One region of the Bacillus sp. YH3-2-B2 genome, then DNA from elsewhere that is predicted to be linked to it. Evidence: a T-box and tRNA genes for the amino acid it is inferred to sense, from the RefSeq annotation. Region 1 holds a T-box; the other holds one or more tRNA genes.
The links. The T-box of region 1 lies ahead of trpS (tryptophan--tRNA ligase). A T-box ahead of a tRNA ligase gene usually reads a tRNA of that ligase, here a tRNA-Trp.
Positions count from the first base shown of each region.

Region 2: it has a tRNA-Trp gene. The T-box ahead of trpS (tryptophan--tRNA ligase) is inferred to sense a tRNA for this amino acid. The anticodon was not compared.

Region 1 is NZ_JBSJQE010000001.1:229,469-248,804, reverse strand. It holds gene ACWJJX_RS01365 (ABC transporter permease) at 1-684, opposite strand, end outside; gene ACWJJX_RS01360 (peptide ABC transporter substrate-binding protein) at 791-2,425, opposite strand; T-box leader at 2,902-3,113, shown strand; gene trpS (tryptophan--tRNA ligase) at 3,169-4,161, shown strand; gene ACWJJX_RS01350 (YjbA family protein) at 4,195-4,947, opposite strand; gene opp4C (oligopeptide ABC transporter permease) at 5,095-6,009, opposite strand; gene ACWJJX_RS01340 (ABC transporter permease) at 6,031-6,981, opposite strand; gene ACWJJX_RS01335 (peptide-binding protein) at 7,048-8,676, opposite strand; gene ACWJJX_RS01330 (ABC transporter ATP-binding protein) at 8,754-9,743, opposite strand; gene ACWJJX_RS01325 (ABC transporter ATP-binding protein) at 9,740-10,726, opposite strand; gene ACWJJX_RS01320 (DUF2268 domain-containing protein) at 10,900-11,685, opposite strand; gene fabF (beta-ketoacyl-ACP synthase II) at 11,769-13,007, opposite strand; gene ACWJJX_RS01310 (beta-ketoacyl-ACP synthase III) at 13,030-13,968, opposite strand; gene ACWJJX_RS01305 (hypothetical protein) at 14,136-14,354, shown strand; gene ACWJJX_RS01300 (ComZ family protein) at 14,384-14,575, opposite strand; gene ACWJJX_RS01295 (BMP family ABC transporter substrate-binding protein) at 14,588-15,541, opposite strand; gene ACWJJX_RS01290 (hypothetical protein) at 15,631-16,197, opposite strand; gene ACWJJX_RS01285 (lipase family protein) at 16,280-17,014, opposite strand; gene ACWJJX_RS01280 (YjzD family protein) at 17,275-17,460, shown strand; gene ACWJJX_RS01275 (YjzC family protein) at 17,497-17,676, opposite strand; gene argF (ornithine carbamoyltransferase) at 17,752-18,723, opposite strand; gene ACWJJX_RS01265 (carbamoyl phosphate synthase large subunit) at 18,711-19,336, opposite strand, start outside.
Region 2 is NZ_JBSJQE010000001.1:116-3,332, reverse strand. It holds partial or broken gene ACWJJX_RS00100 (Type 1 glutamine amidotransferase-like domain-containing protein) at 1-498, opposite strand, end outside; gene ACWJJX_RS00095 (hypothetical protein) at 584-868, opposite strand; tRNA gene ACWJJX_RS00090 (tRNA-Leu) at 1,289-1,370, opposite strand; tRNA gene ACWJJX_RS00085 (tRNA-Leu) at 1,618-1,706, opposite strand; tRNA gene ACWJJX_RS00080 (tRNA-Cys) at 1,714-1,784, opposite strand; tRNA gene ACWJJX_RS00075 (tRNA-Gly) at 1,791-1,865, opposite strand; tRNA gene ACWJJX_RS00070 (tRNA-Gln) at 1,920-1,991, opposite strand; tRNA gene ACWJJX_RS00065 (tRNA-His) at 2,001-2,076, opposite strand; tRNA gene ACWJJX_RS00060 (tRNA-Trp) at 2,106-2,179, opposite strand; tRNA gene ACWJJX_RS00055 (tRNA-Tyr) at 2,190-2,274, opposite strand; tRNA gene ACWJJX_RS00050 (tRNA-Thr) at 2,286-2,358, opposite strand; tRNA gene ACWJJX_RS00045 (tRNA-Phe) at 2,362-2,437, opposite strand; tRNA gene ACWJJX_RS00040 (tRNA-Asp) at 2,448-2,524, opposite strand; tRNA gene ACWJJX_RS00035 (tRNA-Met) at 2,533-2,609, opposite strand; tRNA gene ACWJJX_RS00030 (tRNA-Val) at 2,617-2,692, opposite strand; tRNA gene ACWJJX_RS00025 (tRNA-Glu) at 2,703-2,774, opposite strand; tRNA gene ACWJJX_RS00020 (tRNA-Ser) at 2,811-2,901, opposite strand; tRNA gene ACWJJX_RS00015 (tRNA-Asn) at 2,907-2,981, opposite strand; rRNA gene rrf (5S ribosomal RNA) at 2,991-3,106, opposite strand; partial or broken rRNA gene ACWJJX_RS00005 (23S ribosomal RNA) at 3,208-3,217, opposite strand, start outside.

The sequences.
Region 1 (19,336 bases):
CAAAAGCGCGTTTCGCAGCGCATGGCGCACGGTGACTGACGGACGGGAAAGTCCTTTAGCTTTTGCAGTCCGTATGTAATCGCTGTTTAACACTTCAATCATGCTTGAACGGGAGAGTCTGGCAATGAACGCCATCGGCATGGAAGCGAGCGCAATGGAGGGCAGAAAGGTGTATGCCCAGGATTCCCACCCTGCGACCGGGAACAGTTCTAATTTAATTGAGAAAATATATTGCAAAATCGTCGCCAATATAAAGCTCGGAACTGAGATCCCAAAGATCGTTAAAATCGCAATGGTATAATCCTGCCATTTATTATGGTACAGGGCAGCAAGCACCCCGAAAAGCACACCGAACGCTAAAGCGAGGAGAATAGCTTCTGCACCGAGAGTGAATGAGACGGGGAAGCCTGAATTGATTAAATCATTAACACTTTGGCCTTTATATTTAAAAGAAGGCCCGAAGTCCCACATCGCCACAGATTTTAAGTAGCTGACATATTGAACGAAAAGAGGCTTGTCCAGACCATAGTGTTCGTTTAAGTTTGCCTCAATTTCAGGCGGCAGCTTTCTTTCGCCGGAAAATGGTCCTCCCGGCGCTGCCTGCATTAAGAAGAACGTGGCGGTCACAATCACAAACAATGTGATGATCATGTAAATGAATCGTTTACCGATATATTTCAGCAAGGTGAACACCTCCATGTTTTTTACAATTTTATACGTAATCAGTAAGAAAGGTATATGGGGACATCCTCCCCATATACCTTGGGTCTTTTGTTTTCAGAACCGGCTTTTATTCAAAAGAAGCGTTTCTGAAGTAAACTTCGCCTGTTCCTGTCAAGATCACATTTTTGAGGTTTTTATCCTGCACCCAAGGATCCGTATAGAAATAAACTGGCGCGACCGGCATTGCGTCAATAAAGATCTTTTCTGCTTTTTTCAGCTCTTCGATACGTTTATCCGGATCCGTTTCAAGCTGAGATTGGTTCAGCAGCTTTTTAAACTCAGGATCTTCCCACCCGGTATCATTGTTTCCGCCTTCTTTATCACGGAACAATTCAAGGAAGTTGATCGGATCGTTGAAATCGCCGAGCCAGCCCATACGCGCGATTTGGTAGTTCTGGCTGTGCAGCTTGTCGATGTAAACATTCCATTCGGAGTTATCAAGCTCAACTTTGACGCCCAAGTTCTTTTTCCACATTTCCTGTACGGCCTGCGCGATTTTCGCATGCGCGTCATCCGTATTGTAGGACAGTTTGATCGCCGGAAGGTCAGAGGCATTCTTGACGCCTAATTCCTTCAGTCCTTTATTTAAGAATTCTTTAGCTGATTTGACGTCATTGTCTTTGAAATAACCTTTTGTGTTATCCTTGAATCCCTTCATTGACGGCGGCACCGCAGCCATGGCCGGGATTTGTTCGCCCTGCGTTACATTTTTCACGATGGACGAGCGGTCGATCGCATAAGCAAGGGCTTTACGGATGTTGACATTGTTCAGCGGTTTCTCTTCTGTGTTGAATTTGTACCAATACACGCCTGCGATCGGTTCAACGTGAAGAGATCCGTCTTTTTTCAATGTCGGCAGAGATTCAGTCGGAAGCTGGCCGAGCGGCATTCCTGCCCAGTCAAGCTCACCGGCCTGGAATTTTTTCAGTTCGGTGTTGTTATTGTTAATCATCACCATATTGATTTTCTTCAATTTCACAGCGTCTTTATCCCAATATTGATCGTTCTTTTCGAGCGTGATGGAACCGCTGTGTTTCCAGGCCGTCATTTTGAACGGGCCGTTTGACACATAATTTTCGCCCGCGTTTGTATTCCAGTTTTTATGTTTTTCCGCGATTTTCTTGTTGATCGGCATATACGTATAGAATGAAGTTAATTGCGTGAAATAAGGTGTCGGGTTATTCAGTTCAACCTTTAATGTTTTGTCATTTACGGCTTTTACGCCTACATCATCAATCTTGCCTTTTCCTGTATTGGCAGCTTCAGCGCCTTTGATGTAGTAGAGCTGATAAGCGTATTGTGATTCGTTGTTCGGGTCAAGCGCCCATTTCCATGCATATTCAAAATCCTGCGCCGTCACAGGGTCGCCGTTAGACCATTTCGCACCGTCACGAATCGTAAATGTATAGGTCTTTCCGTCTTTGCTTGTTTCAATTTTAGATGCCATTCCTTCTTCAGGCTCACCTTTGGAGTTTACGCGTGTCAATCCTTCAAAAGTCTGTCGGATTACGCCTCCTGACACGGAATCATTCGCTAAACCCGGATGCAGTGAGAACGGCTCGGTTTTAATATTGATATTAAGTGAAGTCTGTCCTTTGGTGTCTTTTTTACCGCCGCCTGATCCGCCGCTGAATCCGCCGCACGCACTTAATACAAGCGAGAAGATAAGCATCAAACCTACAATAGACCAACGCTTTTTCATGCACTAACCCCCTAATCAAATTTTTCAGCCTTTACTACTAAATACTCAGAAATATCAGACAAAATAACTTAATATTTTTCTAAACTTTAATTGTGTTCCGTCTTTTCTGATTATTTTATGTAAAGAAGCTGTAACAATAGAGTGAACAAGTTCATTATAATGAAATGAATAATTTATTGCAATACTATTTTCTCAATTTAAAATATTTAAATTTGGTCAGTTTTTCTGTCAAAAAGGTGATACACTTCTATAGTTTAAAGCATGACCTAACTAAATTTTTTTAATGTAATTTCCAGTTCATATTGCTTTTTACATATAATATTCGTTATACGAAATGTTGATATACGTTATCATTTAAGCATTTTCAGTTCTTTTTGAGGATTTCCACCCCTAAAGCAAACTGGAAATAAGCTTGTATTCCTCTGATGACATTTGGCTATAATTGATTTATAATAGATCAATCAAATACATTTGTTGTGATTGCGATGATGAAGAGTAGTACACATTTTCATCCGTTTGAAGAGAGTCTGCGGTGCTGGGAGCAGGTAACGGGCGATGTGGAATGGACTTCTGAGCAGCTGACCGAACGTTAGTAGGCCCAGCCGGAGCAGCCTCCGTTACCAACGTCTCGAGCGATTCCATTGTAATGGAATAATCAGGGTGGCACCACGGTTCATTCGTCCCTTTTTTCTACGGGAAGAATGGGCTTTTTTTATTATGTTTTAAGAAATGAGGTAAGAACTATGAAGAAAACGATTTTTTCAGGCATTCAGCCGAGCGGTTCCGTTACCCTCGGCAACTACATCGGCGCAATGAAGCAATTTGTTGATTTGCAGCATGACTACAACGGCTACTTCTGTATTGTCGATCAGCATGCGATTACGGTTCCGCAGGATCGGCTTGAACTGCGGAAGAACATCCGCAATCTCGCGGCTCTTTACCTGGCCGTCGGACTTGATCCCGAGAAAGCGACCCTCTTTATCCAGTCGGAAGTTCCCGCTCATGCCCAGGCGGGGTGGATGCTCCAATGCGTCGCATATATCGGCGAGCTTGAGCGGATGACGCAATTTAAGGATAAGTCAAAGGGCAAAGAAGCCGTCGTGTCCGGACTGTTAACCTATCCGCCGCTGATGGCCGGCGATATTTTACTGTACGGAACGGATCTTGTTCCGGTCGGAGAAGACCAAAAACAGCATCTTGAACTGACCCGCAACCTGGCGGAACGCTTTAATAAAAAATACAATGACATCTTCACGATTCCTGAGGTGAAAATTCCTGATTCAGGCGCGCGCATCATGTCACTGGCTGATCCGCTCAAAAAAATGAGCAAATCAGATCCGAACCAAAAGGCATTCATCACGCTGCTTGATGAGCCGAAGCAGCTCGAGAAGAAAATCAAGAGCGCCGTGACTGATTCTGAAGGCATTGTAAAGTATGATAAAGAAAACAAACCGGGCGTTTCTAATCTTTTGACGATCTATTCTATTTTAGGAAGCACATCAATTGAAGAATTAGAAGCTAAATATGAAGGCAAAGGGTACGGTGAATTCAAAAGCGATTTAGCCGAAGTCGTTATCGGCGCATTGACACCGATCCAAGAGCGCTATCGTGAATTAATTGAGAGCGACGAGCTTGACCGCATTCTCGACGAAGGGGCGGCGCGCGCAAACAAAACGGCCGGCAAAATGGTGAAGAAAATGGAAAACGCCATGGGTCTCGGACGGAAAAGAAGATAAAAAAAAGAGGCGGGAGAATCCCCGCCTCTTTTTTTAGTTCACTTTTGATTCCTGTTCCATTTCCCAAAGCTTTTCGAAAAACGGCTGCCCTTTAATCAAATTTTCACAGAACGCAAGATGTTTATCCGACCAGCCTTCAATTGTTTCATTGTAAAGCATGTCCCAGATCTCTTCAAAACTCATCCGTTTGATCTGCTCATACATATGCGGATTCCATTCCGTGTACCAATACACAATTTCCGCACGGTTTTTCAGCCCTTTCAGCTGGTCGAGCGCCATAAACATCAGCTGCTTGATCTGCCGCTCTTTTCTCGTCAGACCTCTGACATGCTCCGGCGCCAATGACAAAATGTGATATTCCTTTGAAGACTCCAATTGCGACGGCTCAAATTGAAACGATTCCGGTTCTACATCCTTTACCATTTCATAAACAAGCTGCTCCTGTCTCGGAATCAGGCGGCTCTTTCTGACAGGAATGGTATACCCGATCGTATCCACGGCAATGATGCCGATCCCGTCTGTCACGACAAAACAGTACTCCAGCTTTGTCCGCTCGTGATTTTTTCGCACGTATGACTTCTGGTGGACTTGGTCAAGCAGCTCTTTCGGAAGCTCTGATAAGTCGTTTTCTATGTAATGAAATAATACCGACGGCACTCTGAGCAACGGCGTCTGATCCAAAAGCTCAACCGTGTCTTCCTTCCGCCATTCATGAAAATGGCATACATTGTAGCCGTTTTCTTCCCCTTCAAACCAATTGACCCATACATCATGAAGAAATAACATATTCGACCCCTCACTTTATAAAAACTGTTGTCCACAGTATAGGCAAGGGATAGATAAATTATTCCATTTCAATATGAGATTTCCGTATTACGGAGCTGGATTTCCGACTGCATTGCAACAAAAAAATCTCCCGTTCCGTCCGGGAGATCATTTCACATTTTTCGGATCAAGCGCATCACGCAGCCCGTCTCCGACAAAGTTAAAGCACAATACGGTAAGAAGGATCAACAAACCCGGGAATAACGGGTACCACCAAGCCTGAATCATAAGCGTAAAGTTCTGTGCATCCTGAAGCATATTGCCCCAGCTTGCGATCGGGGGCTGAATCCCGAAACCGAGATAACTTAATGTAGATTCCGCCAAAATAACCGTTCCCACCTTTAATGTGGCTGAGACGATAATCGGTCCGAGCGCATTCGGCAATATATGAGAAAAGATGATGTGATGATTTTTTGTACCGATCGTCTTTGCAGCTAATACAAACTCTCTGGAACGAAGCGATAAAAACTCCCCTCGGACAAGGCGTGCCGTTGTTGTCCAGCCTGTAAGGGAGAAAATTAAAATTAATTTATCCATTCCGGGCTGAAAAATCGTAACAAGTGTAATAAGCAAAAATATATCAGGTATGGATAATACGATATCAACGGTTCTCATGAGAACGGCATCGACAAACCCTTTAAAATATCCGGCAACGGCTCCGACAACTGTCCCGATTGTAATCGCGCCGATCACAGAAGCGAATCCGACAAGCAAGGAGACGCGTGCCCCATACAGAACCCTCGTAAAGATGTCTCTTCCGAATTTATCAGTTCCCATTAGATGTTTTAAGCTCGGCGGCTTCAAACGATTGATGAGAGATTGACTCTCCGGAGAGTAAGGAGCGATTACCGAAGCGAATAAAGCTGACAAGATAATGATGGTTAATATAACGGCTCCGATTACAGCTAGTTTATTTTGAAAGAACTTTTCGAAAAAAATCTTCGTCATTGTTTCCGGTTTGGATTGAATATTTTCCTTTAATTTCACTTCGCTGGGGGGTGTGCCGGTATTTGGCTGTAACATTTGACCTCTCACCTCTCTTTGTTAATATTCAATACGGGGATCAACCAGCGCATATAAGATGTCCGCAATTAAATTCCCCACTACAACCAAAACAGCTGAAATGACCGTCATGGCCATGATAACCGGATAATCCCGCGAAAAGGCCGAATCAATAAACAATTTGCCGAGACCCGGCCAAGTAAAAATCTGTTCTACCACTACCGCTCCCCCGATAAATGACGGTATCATCAAACCAAAAATAGTGATGACAGGAAGAAGTCCGTTTCTCAAACCGTGTTTAAAAATCACTTTATTATCTCGGAATCCTTTCGCACGCGCCGTTCGTATATAATCCTGTTTTAACACGTCAAGCATACTGGATCTTGTGTACCTCGTTATCCCTGCCATGTCTGCCGTGGCGAGCACAAAAGCAGGCAGAATCAAGTGATGCAATCGGTCAAATATGTTAAAGTCAGAATTCAAAGTGCTTACTCCGCCAGTGGGAAACCACCCCAGATTTACAGATAAAACCATGATTAAAATCAAACCGAACCAAAAATTCGGAATGGCAAGCCCTAAAAATGAAGTAACAGTTATCCCGTAATCCAATTTTGAATAAGGACGTTTCGCTGACAGAACACCAAATGGAATAGAAATAAGAAGAGCGACAAGGGTTGAGAAAAGCATAAGCACAATCGTATTCGGTAAGCGGGATAAGATAAGTTCAGAAACCGGAGTGCCTTTCTTGACGATAGAAGTCCCAAAATCCCCTTGCAGCATATTCCCCAGCCATTTCACATATTGAACAGGTTCCGGATCATTCAACCCGTATTTTTCAATGAATTTCGCCCTGTCCGCTTGACTGATTGTAGGGTCCATCATAAGTGACATCGGGTCTCCCGGCGCTGCTTTCATGATGGCAAACGACAAAATTGTAATGCCTAAGAGAATCGGCAAGGACATTAATGTTCGCCGTAAAATATATGTAACCATATTCTTGTCCCCTTTTTAAATAGGATAAGAGAGGAAAGGAACCTCCTTCCCTCTCCAGGGCTTTTGCTATTTTTGATCCAGCCACCATTTTTCAATATTGTACAAGTCATTTTTAGGGTGGAATACATAGCCTTGTAAATTATTCGGCATCGCTCTGTGGTAATTGTAATAGAATAAGAAGCTGTACGGCTGATCTTCAGCAATCAATTTGTATATCTCTTCATATTTCTTTTGGTATTCTTTTCTGTCTGTAATTGTCTTCGCTTCTTCAAGCAGCTTATCGACTTTCGGGTTTTTATACCAGATATTATTCAGCCCGTTTTTCGATTGGCTTGAATGGAAGATAGAGAATTGATCCGGGAACGTTGCAAGACTCCATCCGAGAAGAAGAGCGTCATAATCCCAATTAGGGGCACTTGTCTGTTCGATTAACGCACTGAATTCAACAATTCGCGGTTTAGCCTCGATTCCCACTTCTTTTAATTGCTGCTGAACGACAACAGCTAAATCTTCACGAATTTTATTGCCTTGATTCGTTTTAATTTCAAATGAGAATTTTTTTCCGTCTTTATCAAGGTAGCCGTCACCGTCATGGTCTTCCCATCCGGCTTCTTTTAGCAGCTGCTTTGCTTTTTTCGGATTATAATCAAATGTCGGCACTTTAGACTTCGGATAATTCCATGACAGCGGACTCTCAGGAACATCCGCTACCTTACCGTCTCCGTTCAGCACTTGATCCACCATTGCCTGCCTGTCAAGAGCGTAAGTCAATGCCTGACGCACTTTTTTGTCCTTAAAAAGCTCTTTTTTCTCATTCCAGCCGATATAGCTGTAGTTTAAGCCAAGATCAGATTTGACCTTCACGTTTCCAAACGTTTTAACCGTATCAAAATCTGTGCCCGGCACAACGAAGAAATCAATATCTCCCGCTTTTAACTGGGCCACGGCCGCGTTAGAATCAGGAATTGTTTTGACTGTCACTGTATCAAGGTAAGGTCTGCCGCCAAAGTAATCATCATTTGCTTCCAGTTTGACATACTCGCCTTTTTTCCACTCAACAAACTTAAACGGACCGGAGCCGATTGGATTTTTACGGTTAAATTCATTCTCTCCCAGATCTGCAACCGGCACCTTACCCAATATATGTTTTGGCAAAATGCCGTAACTGTCGAGAACGACATTATAGAAATAGGCATCTTTTTTCTTCATTTTAAACTGAATTTCATATTTTCCTTTTTTCGTTACGGATTTAAGGGACTCAAAACCCGAGCCACGCTCACCGTTGTAATCCTTGTTAAGAGGGATGCTGTAGGTGAAAACAACATCATCGGCCGTCAGCTCTTTCCCATCATGGAATTTAACGCCTTTTTTCAGTTTTACATCATACGTTAATCCCCCGTCAGCTTCTGTTACTTTTTCAGCCAGCGACGGCTTGACGTTTAATTTCTCATCCGTTTCCAATAATGTGCTGTAAATCATGCCTTCAATATCAGAACTTGCAACATCGGTAGAATAAAGTGGATTAAAAAGTGTGGGTTCCCCGGTTGACCCGACAACCAAATCTCCGCCTTTTTGCGGTTTTCCTGCCGGTTTGGATTCGGTGCTTGTGGATTTTGAGCCGGAGCAGGCTGACAGGAAGATGGCGAGCGCCATAAAAACACTTAGCATCATCAGTGCGCTTTTACGTAATTTCATATCAATTCCCCCTTTGTGATATATATGCAGCAAACTGGTTATGTAATCCGGCATACCCCCTCTCGATGCTTGTCATTTCAGGCATATAAATGGCAGGCGACATAATGGCCGGGAGCGGCTTCTTCAAATGCCGGGACTTGTTCTTTGCAGATCGGTTTGGCCATCGGGCACCGCGTGTGGAACACGCAGCCTTTCGGCGGGTTTGCCGGGCTTGGCAGTTCTCCTTTCAGGATGATTCGTTCCCGCTTGACGGCGTCTTTTTTTCTCGTGACGGGCACTGAAGACAAAAGCGCTTGCGTATAAGGGTGAAGCGGATTGCCGTACAGCTCGTGTTTATCGGTCAGCTCCATCATTTTTCCCAGATACATGACGCCGACTCTGTCGCTGATATGGCGGACAACACTCAAATCATGAGAAATAAACAAATAGGTCAGGTTGAATTCATCCTGCAGTTCTTCCATCAGATTGATGACCTGGGCCTGAATGGAGACATCGAGTGCGGAAACGGGTTCATCCGCAATAATCAGCTCGGGATTCAACGTCAGAGCCCGCGCAATCCCGATCCGCTGGCGCTGTCCTCCGGAAAATTCGTGCGGATAGCGGTTTGCAAAGCTCGGGTGAAGGCCGACTTTCGCCAGCAGCTCCTCCACTCGCTCGTTCCGCTCGCTCATGCTGTACATATGGTGAGTCTGGAACGGCTCTTTAATAATGGAACGCAGCGTTTTCCTTGGGTTAAGGGATGCGAAGGGATCTTGGAAGACCATCTGGATGTTTTTGCGGACGCTTTTTCTCAGCTTTTCTTCAGATAAGCCGGAGATATCCTGACCCTTAAAAAGAATCCGGCCGTCTGTCGGCTTGTATAAACGGATCATCGTCCTTCCCGCCGTTGATTTGCCGCATCCTGATTCACCGACGATGCCGAGCGTCTCCCCGCGCTTCAGTGAAAAAGAAACGCCGTCAACAGCCTTTATATCACCGACTTTCCTTTGAAAAAAACCGGAGCGGATCGGGAAATATTTTTTCACGTCTTTCAGCTCTAAAATCGTTTCTTGGCCTGCAGCTGTCATTTTGATTGGGCACCCTCTTCCTCATATAAAAAACATCTTACAGAACGGCCGCTTTCATGCGTTATCAGCTCCGGCTGCCCTGTTTTGCATTTGTCCATCGCTTTTGAACACCTCGGGGCGAATCGGCAGCCCTCCGGAAGATTATCCGGTGTCGGGACACTGCCTTTGATCGCTTTTAATGTATCAATCTCTCCATCTATCACCGGTATGGAGTTTAACAGCCCTTCGGTATACGGATGAAGAGGGTTTAAAAATAAGTCCTCCACACTCGCACTCTCTACGACTTGTCCGCAATACATAACGATCACCCTGTCGGCGGCTTCGGAAACCACACCTAAATCGTGAGTGATCAGCAGAATGGAAGTATCGAATTTTTTGCAGAGGTCTTTCATCAGCTCCAATACTTGGGCTTGTATCGTCACATCAAGCGCCGTCGTCGGCTCATCAGCGATCAGAAGTTTCGGATTGCAGCTGAGCGCAATGGCGATCATCACCCTCTGTCTCATCCCTCCGGAAAGACGGTGCGGATATTCTTTCATTACTTGTTCCGCTCTGGAGAATCCGACGAGTTCCAGAAGCTCAACGGCTTTTTTAGCCGCTTCTCTTTTATTCATTTTTTTATGGTATTCGAGCACTTCGGTAATTTGTTCGCCGATGGTCAGCACCGGATTCAGGGAAGTCATGGGCTCCTGAAAGATCATAGAGACGTCATTTCCGCGGATTTTGCAATATTCGTTTTCGGTGAAGGAGGCCAGGTCCCTGCCTTCCAGCTTAATCGAGCCGTCCATAATTTTTCCGCCCGAGCCTTGGACAAGTCCCATAATAGAAAGCGAGGTGATGCTTTTGCCCGAGCCGGATTCTCCTACAAGAGCGACGGTTTCGCCTTTGTTAATGTGAAAATCAACCCCGTCGACTGCGGGGATCGGCTGTTTCTTTCTGAAAAAATAGGTCTTTAAATTATTCACTTCTAAGAGTGTGCTCATGATACGCCCCTTTCTCATTCCGCTGAAGCAGAGGGAAACATACGTTTCGCTATCACAAAATATAGAATAGTCGAAAAATTTTATAGTTGTATATTATTACATCATTATTACAAAAGCAAGAATTTTTTAGGATAAATGTAATATCCTTAAATAATTTCCATTCTTTTAATCTATTAAAGCGTTGCTTCCAGAAAGGTTTTTGAAGGGATGGCCAATGCTTCTTTTACTGTTTTTTGATGATCGGTTAAATATTTTTTTACTATATTGAATCCGACAGCATAGCCGAGCATTGAGGGGAAGTATCCTTTTCCGTATAACAGCTGGGAAAACATTCTGCTGTCTCTCGTTAAGCGGAGGTTCGGCTTGACTCTTTTTTCAAACAGAAAATCAAGCTGCTCAGGCGTATAGTAGGACGTCCATTCCGCCGTAAGACTTGAGCCGAACCGCTCATATACAGCATATTCTGCCAGCCCCTCCATCATGATTGTATCAAGAAATGTCTCATCTTTTTCGTCCTTTGTCACATGTTCTAACCGGCAGACGTGATTATATTCATGTGTCATAAGGGCGGATACAGCTGAATTGGAACTATCCGACGATAGAAAGAGGAACATTTTGTCCCGAAAGGCCAGACCGGATTTTGATCCGAATTCCTGACGGATTTTCCGGTTTCGTTCATCGACGGGCAAAACTACGATCGGCACGTCCGGCCCGTTCCACTTCTCCTTTAAATAGGCTTCCTCCTTTTGTATATGGCTGTAGCATCCTTTTTCTTTCAGCCGTTTACTGGTCCTAACGCCGTCCTTCAGATGGCGGAACATGCCGTGGTTTTGCAGCATCCCGAGTATCGGCTTCCACTCTTTCTTATCGGCCCCTGAAAAAAGCGGCAAAAGATGCGGGGCCAGGTCATTTACGGATGCCGCCTTTTCCATCCATTGATATGTCTGCTTGACGCTCATACCGGTTCGCCTCCTCTTGTTGTTATCATATGCACGCACAAAAAAACCGGCCACCTTTTTCAGGCAGCCGGTCAAAAACTGTATTATTGATATTTTTTAAAGATCAAAGTGGCATTATGTCCGCCGAAGCCGAGCGAGTTGCTGAGAACGATGTTGACATCCTGCTCGCGCGCTTTGTCCGGTACATAATCTAAATCACACTCTTCATCAGGTGTTTCAATGTTAATCGTCGGCGGGATAATGCCGTCTTTAATTGCCATGACGGAGAAGATTGCTTCAATTCCTCCGGCAGCGCCTAACAAATGACCCGTCATTGATTTTGTCGAACTGACGGCAAGCTTGTACGCATGATCACCGAAAACGGTCTTAATGGCTTTTGTCTCGTATTTATCATTGTAGTACGTGCTTGTGCCGTGAGCGTTGATGTAATCAATTTCTTCAGGCTTGATGCCCGCATCTTTGATTGCTTCCTGCATCGCTCTCGCACCGCCTTCCCCGTCTTGGGCAGGCGCGGTAATGTGGTAGGCGTCACCCGTTGAGCCGTAGCCGACAATTTCCCCGTAAATTTTCGCACCGCGGGCAAGGGCATGCTCAAGCTCTTCAAGCACGACGATCCCCGCGCCTTCTCCCATGACAAAGCCGTCACGGTTTTTATCAAACGGGCGGCTTGCCGTCTTCGGATCAGGATTTGTAGAAAGGGCTTTGTTTGCGCTGAAGCCCGCAAATGACATTCTTGTCAGCGGCGCTTCCGTTCCGCCCGTAATCATCGCATCGGCATCGCCGCGCTGAATGACTTTAAACGCGTCACCGATAGAGTTCGTTCCCGTCGCACATGCCGTCACCGTACAGGAGTTGACTCCTTTTGCTCCGAGAGCGATTGAGATTTGGCCTGTCGCCATATCCGGAATCATCATCGGAACAAAGAACGGGCTGACCCTTCTCGGCCCTTTTGTCAGGAAGATTTCGAATTGGGATTCAAGCGTTTCAAGACCGCCGATTCCGGATCCGACCCAAACGCCGACTCTCGGCGCGATCTCGTCTGTGATGTTCAGACCGGCATCTTGAACGGCCATTTTCGCGGCTACGACTGCATATTGCGTGAAGCGGTCCATTTTTCGCGCTTCTTTTTTATCCATGTGATTTTCAATATTGAAATCTTTCAGTTCAGCAGCTACTTTCGCCGGATACTCGTCCGATTCAACACGTGTGATCGGTCCGATTCCGGATACGCCGCCGATTGCATTTTTCCAGCTTGTTTCGGCGTCGTTTCCAAGCGGAGACAAGGCTCCAAGCCCTGTAACGACTACTCTTTTTTTACTCATCTTGTGTGCACCTCACCTTTTTTTATCGTCCCCAGCGTATTGCTATGGCGCCCCATGTCAATCCTCCGCCGAAACCGACCATGACGATGACATCGCCGTCTTTAATTTTGCCTGCTTCCAGTTCCTCTACTAATGAAATCGGAATGGATGCTGCGGATGTGTTTCCATATTTATGGACTGTTTTAGACATCTTTTCAACCGGAAGCTCCAAACGTTCCCGTGCCGCTTCCATGATGCGGATGTTTGCCTGATGCGGAATCAAAAAGTCTACGTCCTCTTTGGAGAGGCCGGCTTTTTCAATAACATTTACACTCGATTCACCCATTTGCCGGACGGCGAATTTGAATACTTCTCTTCCATGCATGATTGTATGCCCTTTTTCATCTAAGTACAAGTGCTGACCGCCTGTACCGTCTGCTCCGAGCTCAAATGACAGTATGCCTCTGTCGTCGCTGACCGGTCCGATGACCGCCGCTCCGGCTCCGTCTCCGAACAGCACAGCCGTATTACGGTCGTCCCAGTCGGTAATGCTTGAGAGCTTTTCCACGCCGACCACGAGGACATGTTTGTATGTTTGCGATTCAATGAATTGTTTGGCGGTTACGATACCGTACATAAAACCCGCACATGCGGCGCTGATATCCATCGCGCACGCTTTTTTTGCCCCGAGCTTCTCTTGTATCATACAGGAAACGGTCGGGAAAGACTGGTCAGGAGTAACCGTCGCCACGAGGATCATATCAAGCTCCTCTGCGGAAATGCCGGCCTGATCAAGCGCTTTTTGAGCAGCCTCGGCGGCCATGCCGGATGAATACATATCTTCCGCGGCAATTCTTCTTTCTTCTATACCTGTTCTCGTACGAATCCACTCGTCCGATGTATCTACCATTTGTTCAAGATCATGATTTGTCAGCACTTTTTCCGGGATGTAACGGCCGACGCCAAGAATTCCAGCTTTCATTGGAAAAGACTCCTTTTTTATAATGAATTTAAAACTAATTAGTTATGATCAATTATTAGTATCAGGTACTAATTCTACCCTATTTTTTTTCTGTTGGCAATATATTCGTCTAAACTATCGGACGCTGCTCCTCATAGAATAAAAGGAAGACGAAAGGAGGCTTCACTATGGATATTTTCTCCAAAATGATGTTCGGCGATTCCAGAGACCGGGATAAAGAGCCGGAAGAAAACCCGGAGCAGCCTCAGGCTGAAAACGAAGAAGAGATCGATTACAACCACGTGTTGAATCAGCTGGGGTCCATCATGAACTCCCTGGATCAATTAAAGCCCGTATTTAAAGACTTTGCGCCGATGGTGTCCGCCATAAAGAAAAAAATCATGTGAAAAGCCACTTCATGAAAAAGTGGCTCTCTTTATTTATTCAGCTCCCCGGCATCAGATCTGCCAAGCTCATACGCTTCCGCCATGACCGATGTAAACAGGTCCATAAACGGCTGAATCATTTCCATAGACAGATCTATGCCGGATTTCTCAAGCTCCGCCTTTGCTTCCGGCAGGTATTTCATCGCGATCTGCATAAATTCAAGAGACTTTTCATGCTGCATGTGTATCCACCTCTATTCATTTGACGGCAGTTCATTTGTTTGGTTATACGTTTTTACAAGGTCTGAGATTTTGTCTTGAAACGCTTTGTCCACCAGCGGGCTGAACGTCCCCATTTCAACGACTCCTTCCCTGAAATCAAAGTCGTGATCTCCGCTCTTGAGCGTACCTTTATTATATTGCTCGGCAATTAATGTATAGGCTTTATCTACGTTTTGCACCGTGCTTGTCAGCACCGTGTTTTTGCCGAGATTCGATTGCTCGGCGACATAGCCGATGGCGTAAAGCCCGTCTTTTTTGATTTGCTGAATGACAGGAACATTATACCCGTCTCCGGCCGGATATACAACATCCGTGCCTTCCGCTTTTAACTTCTCGTAAAGATGCAGCGCTTCATTGCCGTTATCCCAGTGGTCCGTAAATTCAGTATTGACGGTGATATCAGGCTTTTCATATTTCGCCCCTTTGATAAAGCCGTCTACTTCAGGCTGCCACAGAAAGGAGGCGATGACACCTACCTCATTGGTTTTTGACATATGGGCGGCCGTCATTCCCCCGAAAAAGCCCATTGCTTCTCCCATAAGGTGAACGCTTGTGACATTATCGCTTTTCGCCGTTCCGTTTGCGACGACGAATTCCATGTCGGGATAATCCTTGCTGATCATATTGAAGATTTCCTCGTATTCATTTCCGTGCCCGTATAAAAGATTGACTCCTTTTTTATGAAAATCATCTATCGCTTTTAAAATATCTTCATCGGATCTGATATTTTCTTTATAATAAACGTCAACGTTAAATTCAGATTGTATCGCTAATAAACCTTTGTAACCTTTTGTGCCCCATACCAAGTCACTGATGGTATCGGGAAAAAGCATTCCGACCTTCTCAATTTTTCCTTTAAACGGAGTTTGTGCGCATCCGCTCAATAAAAGGAGAACAGAAAAGATCATGACAAGCCTGGTGATCAAGCCATGTTCAACCCCTTTTCAAACTCATAACATATATAATTGATATACGTTTATTGTAGCGGTAATGCACATAACATGGAAGGTATTTCTTAAAAAATGTCGAATATTGATGAAAATTGTCTTTTCCATTCTTTAATTTTTTCTTCCGCTTCTGTTTTTTGCGTTTTTTCTTTTATTTCCAGGGTAATAATCTGATTTTCGTCTTCTGTGCCGTCAGCCTCCAGCTTATTCATCAGCCCGCAGACCGCGTCTTCTAAAAAGATCCTGCTTTCGCCATCTTCTTTTTCTTCCGTCCACGGACCGTAAAGGGGAGGAAGGATAATCGCTTTTGCCGTATCCCGCTGACCGTTTTTTTCCCAGTCTCCTTGATCCTCACTGTAAACAATCCAATATAAAGGCTCAGCCCTTTCTTCGGGCAGACACCCGCTCCCGTATTGAACGCAGATACGATCGTATTCCTTTTCACTGATTTCACCTATTATTTGAAAAAGCCCGTTCCTCGCGAGCCACATTAAACGTTCTTCTAAATACAGCTGCCTCGTTTTGTCCTCCGGTTCTGCCAAAATGACATCAACGTGCACACCCTCATCCATCAACCGTTCGCACAATGAAAGGCCGAGAAATTCATCTGCTCCAATGATCAGCGCTGTTTTCATCACATCTGCCGCCTTTCCGGTTTTTCATTCACACACAAGCCAAACAGCCCTCTGAAAAGAGATGGCTGTTGTATTCTATTCATTACAGGTCTTTTTCATGACTGCGGAAAAACCGGCAGATGGCTCTGTAAATACGTGCAGGGTTCTCAAGCAGGTGATACGTGATATCAGTCTTGCTTCCGGTCTTTTCCCGGGCTTCTTTATACGCGTTCGCATGCAGGGTGTACGGGTACGGCGCTCCGGTCGTTCTTTGCCATATATGTACCGGCACGCGGGTGCGGCAGCCGGTAATGGTCTGATAGCTCAGTGAGCTTGCCTCTTTTTCAGAAACACCGAAGCTTTGTGCCGTTTCCCTCAGAAACTGCTTATAAAAAAACTTATTTTCTTTCTCTGATTCAAAATGGGCTTGAAGATCAAGACAAGGATCTAACATTGCGGCTGAACGGATATGCTCCGGTGAAGACTGCAGCAATTGATCGGCGATGAGGGCGCCCATGCCTTCTGCGAGCAAATGTATTTTCGGATTGAGGGTTTCTTGTTTCAGCACATAATGAATCAGCTGTCTGGCGTAAAGGGCGGCTTTTTCCGAACCCCAATGCCGTCCGTATAAATTGCTGTTGAAAATGGTGTACCCTCTGTCAAGCAGCGTATTTAACAGCCGGTTTCTCCCTTCATGTTCGAGCCAAAAGCTCGAGTCCCGGCTGACAAAGTGGGTTCTGTCCCCCAGAATAAAGATACAGAAGCCGTTCGGCCGATACGGCAGATGGATGACGTTCAGCTCAGATCCGAATTGGAAAAATCTTTCCGTTATCCCCATGCCTGCCCGCCTCCTTTTACTCCTAATCTCTCTATTGGCTATCATATGTAAGAAGAATGAAAACGGATCGGTTAAACTCCTATTTGCTGCTATGTTTTGGCTATTATCCCAAGCACGGGAACCGAATTTTCCGTCAGACGGCCGGACAGGCGGGCACATGTCAGTTTCAGGCGCGCTTTTTGATGAGAAAATGACCTTCCGCCCGCGCTTTATGTATGGTATGATACAACGTAGAATAAAATGAAGGACGAGGTGGAAACGTGCGGTTAGTTATCGGTTTTATTTGGACGTTCCTTTTAACACATATGGCCTGTTATTTGATCGCCTCCATGAACAGCGCGGCGTACAATTTCAAGCAATCATCCGTTATTGCCGTGGTTATTGCGGTGCTAGTCTTTGTTCTTGCGGAGATCATGCCTGTCAAACAGGATGCAAACCAGCATTAAATAAAAAAACCTGCTATTCAGCAGGTTTTTTTGTGTTCACGGTTTTCGCTGGTACGTCCACAATCTGTTGTGGTTTGAAGTTTCAGGGAACATTTCTCCCACCGTAAGCTTGATTTTTTGCGGGTTTTTGACCATGCTTCCCGTTTCGCCGATTTCAACGTACACACCGTTATTCGGCGCTTTTTGCCCCGGTCGGAATTGATGCTGCTGTCCCACGTCATTTCCTCCTTTTTCTTTTTTATGTAGTATGCGCTTGTATGCGGAGAAATATCAAAAACCGCTGAATGAGATTCAGCGGTTTTTTTGTTCATCCTGTTTGTAAAGAAGAGCTTTCAGGAGCGCTTTTTGCGCGTGAAGCCGGTTTTCCGCCTGCTGGAATACCGCCGAGTTCGGACCGTCGATAATTTCGGACGTGACCTCTTCTTCCCGATGCGCCGGCAGGCAATGCAAAAATGTATAGTCGGGTTTGGCGAGACTGACGAGTGAGGCGTTGACTTGATACGGTGCAAACACATTCAGCCGCTGCTGCGTCTCTTCCTCCTGCCCCATGCTCGTGAAGACGTCGGAGTAAATCACGTCTGCATCCCGTACCGCTTCCTGCGGATTTTCGGTAAGGGTGATTTTCGCTCCGGAAACAGCCGCTGCTTCTCTCGCGGCATTCACCGCCTCTTCCTCTGCTTCATAGCCTTTCGGCGAAGCAACCGCAATGTCACAGCCCATTTTTGCGCAGCCGATCATAAGTGAATGCGCGACATTATTTCCGTCACCGATATAGGCGACTTTTACTCCTTTTAATTTTCCTTTTATTTCTTGTATCGTTAACAGATCCGCGAGTGCCTGACACGGGTGATACCGGTCGGTCAGCCCGTTTATGACAGGAATGTCTGCATGCTCGGCAAGCTCTTCGACTTTTTCATGCTCAAAGGTGCGGATCATAATGGCATCAACGAAGCCGGACAGCACCTTCGCCGTATCCGCGACCGTCTCCCCCCGCCCAAGCTGCAGGTCACTGCTTGAAAGAAATAGTCCCGTTCCTCCGAGCTGGGCCATTCCCGCTTCAAAAGACACACGTGTGCGGGTTGAAGATTTTTCAAAAATCATCGCCAATGTTTTCCCTTGGAAAATCGGCTGTATCGGATGTTGTTTTAATAATGAAGCTTCTGTCAGAAGCGCATTGATGTCTGACGGGCTGACATCTTTTAATGAAAGAAAATCTTTGCCGTACAAATGGGTTAATGTGTGTTCCGCTTTTATTGTGTGCATGATGCCACTTCCTTTTGATAAAGATCTTTGAGCGATACAGGCTGAGGTTTGCCGGAGCCGCTTGCTAAAAATGCCTTTACGGTTTCCGATTCAGTAAAGACCGTCACACCGTGCGTCATGGCTTCGATCCGTTGTTTACGCGCTTCTTCAGAGTGATTGAAATTAATATGGACCGCTTTATCCTTTCGCTCTGCCCATGCCGGGAACGCATCTTTGCATACGGTAAAACCCGCCTCTTGAGCCTGACGTTCCAATTCCGCATCACAGCCTTCCAGATAGATGCTGCCTTTTTTCTCCCAGACGTGCGCGTAGATTTTTTTCAGAGCGCTTTCTGCGTCAAACGCGACACACATGCCTTCTCCGGTCGACTTCATTTCCGGCCCGGGCTTTACGTCCACATCCTGAATGGCGTGAGAAGAAAAAACCGGGAATTTCACTGCAGTTCCGTGCTGATTTTGAACCTCGGGCTTGATGTCTTTAAGGGAAGCGCCCGCCAGCAATCTGGCGGCAAGCGGGATCATCGGCACCCCCATCACCTTAGACACGACAGGAACCGTGCGGCTTGCCCGGGGATTCACTTCAAGAACGAGAATATCCCCTTTGTCATCAATGA
Region 2 (3,217 bases), 240 kb from region 1:
CGGTTTCCCGGGAAGAGACAGCCCGGAACAGCTGACCGTCTTTATAATGAAGCGCAGCGCCGTCATCAGCGGCATAGCCCGCCCTGAGTTTCTTTTCGGAAATCAGGCGGTGATACACCGGCCGGCGCTGAGACCCGCCAAGATGATGCTGTTTTCCCAAGCTTCACGAAGAATAAGGTCAAGCCCCCACTCTTTCCATAAGACAAGCATATTGCGCGTATTTCCGCCGCCGACATATATAATATCTTTCTTCATGAGAAAGGATCTGAGATCAGAACCCGGCGGTTTAAACAGCGACAAGTGATCCGGCTCACACCGCAGCTTTTGAAAGGCCTGATAAAACCTGCTGATATAATTCTCCGAATCTCCGCTTGCCGTCGGCAAAAAACAAACTTTCGGCTTTGACCGCGCCGACTGCTCTAAAATATACTGATCCAGCACAAGATGATCCGGCTCCATTGAAAACCCCCCGCCGCCCATTGTAATAATCTGCTTCAATGTCATCACCTCTTTTTTCTCAAGTATAACAGCTCATTAAAAAGGCGTTATCCCAATTTCGGATAACGCCTTCAAAAAGTATTTATTATCTGAAATACGCACCGTATAACATAACGGAGATCCCCGCGGCGATAATCGCCGGAACAAGCTTCGAACGGGCATACTTCACAACATTGATCCCCAACACCGTATTATCACTGAGGGGAGAAGCAAACCAAATGTTCCGCTCGCAAACACGGCCCCGATCGCTAATAATAAGCTGGTATGTAACTGAACCGCCAGCGTCCCAAGTCCCCCAGGATGACCCGATAAAATAGGATATAACAGCCCCCAGTATAAAAAGAGACGGCGCAATAAACATATGAGGGATCCATGATGTTAAATGAGAAGTAACATATTTCGAGAATCCCAGATTTTCAGCTACTGCTGTTACGGCTCAAATCAGCGATAACATAATAATAACGTTGACCAATTCGTTTCCGTCCTTAATAAAATGGGTAACAAGCTCGCCTGCTGGAAAGCGCTGAAACATAAAAAGAGCAAATGCTGCAATAACCGCTGCCAATAATGCGCGCTTTTGAATGGCCGCCCCACCAGCTGAGAAACAGTGTTAATAGCAAAAACAGCCCGATCGGAAAGATTTAACTCCACGGCCGAATCGGTGTTTCCTTAATATAAGCACGGTGCGCCGAATCCAGCTCCTCCTGCTGCAGGTAACATGTTTTCACAAGCCTTGGAGGATATTTTCATACAACAAAAAAGGCTTCTACAATATGTAGAAGCCTTTGTATACCGGTGGCCGGGGTCGAACCGGCACTCCAGAAGGAACACGATTTTGAGTCGTGCGCGTCTGCCAATTCCGCCACACCGGCATATAATGCGTCGTGTTCAACCGACGTATATAAATATAACATGCATTTTATAAAGCGTCAATGGTTTTAGTAAAGTTTTTTCAAATGGTAATGCAGTATATACGATACAAGCAAGAAACTTATATTGATAGTCTTCACGCTTTTATTATATAAAAAAAAGCGACCTGCAATATGCAAATCACTCTCATATATGTTTTATAATAATAAAATTGATGACCAATTTAACATAATTCGCTCAAAGTTAAATTGGTGCCGAGGGCCGGACTTGAACCGGCACGGTAGTCACCTACCGCAGGATTTTAAGTCCTGTGTGTCTGCCAATTCCACCACCCCGGCAATAGAAAGGCGACACCCGGATTCGAACCGGGGATAAAGGTTTTGCAGACCTCTGCCTTACCACTTGGCTATGCCGCCGTAATTTGGAGCGGAAGACGGGATTCGAACCCGCGACCCCCACCTTGGCAAGGTGATGTTCTACCACTGAACTACTTCCGCAACATGTAAAAAGAACTTATTACATCTTATGCTGTTGTTTTTAAAAAAATGCAACTGGGCTAGCTGGATTCGAACCAACGCATGACGGAGTCAAAGTCCGTTGCCTTACCGCTTGGCTATAGCCCAATGATAATATGGGGCGATTGATGGGAATCGAACCCACGAGTGCCAGAGCCACAATCTGGTGCGTTAACCACTTCGCCACAACCGCCATAATCTGAAGATGAATAAATAATATAGTGGCAGGGGCAGTAGGAATCGAACCCACACCGGAGGTTTTGGAGACCTCTGTTCTACCGTTAAACTATGCCCCTATTTATAAAATGGTGGAGGGGGGCAGATTCGAACTGCCGAACCCTGAGGGAGCGGATTTACAGTCCGCCGCGTTTAGCCACTTCGCTACCCCTCCATCATTTAGAGTGCCGGCCAGAGGACTTGAACCCCCAACCTACTGATTACAAGTCAGTTGCTCTACCAATTGAGCTAGACCGGCAAATGGTGGCTCGGGACGGAATCGAACCGCCGACACACGGATTTTCAGTCCGTTGCTCTACCAACTGAGCTACCGAGCCTTTTTATAAATGGCGGTCCGGACGGGACTCGAACCCGCGACCTCCTGCGTGACAGGCAGGCATTCTAACCAACTGAACTACCGGACCATTTTTTTTGGTTGCGGGGGCAGGATTTGAACCTGCGACCTTCGGGTTATGAGCCCGACGAGCTACCGAACTGCTCCACCCCGCGATGATAATGGTGGAGGATGACGGGCTCGAACCGCCGACCCTCTGCTTGTAAGGCAGATGCTCTCCCAGCTGAGCTAATCCTCCATCATATAAGTGACCCGTACGGGATTCGAACCCGTGTTACCGCCGTGAAAGGGCGGTGTCTTAACCGCTTGACCAACGGGCCCTGGTATTTTTTCGTTTGTTATGTATTGATAATTAGTGGCGGAGAGCAAGGGATTCGAACCCTTGAGACGGGGTTACCGCCTACACGATTTCCAATCGTGCTCCTTCGGCCACTCGGACAGCTCTCCATAAATGGCTCCGCAGGTAGGATTCGAACCTACGACCGATCGGTTAACAGCCGATAGCTCTACCACTGAGCTACTGCGGAATGAAGTTTGCCTGGCGATGTCCTACTCTCACAGGGGGAAACCCCCGACTACCATCGGCGCTGAAGAGCTTAACTTCCGTGTTCGGCATGGGAACGGGTGTGACCTCTTCGCCATCATCACCAGACGTTTTAGTGACATGTATTATTATACTATGTATTTCAGAAAAAGCAAGAGTTTTTTTAAAAAATTCTCTCAAAACTAGATAACAGAAAGCATACATTCAAATTGGTTAAGT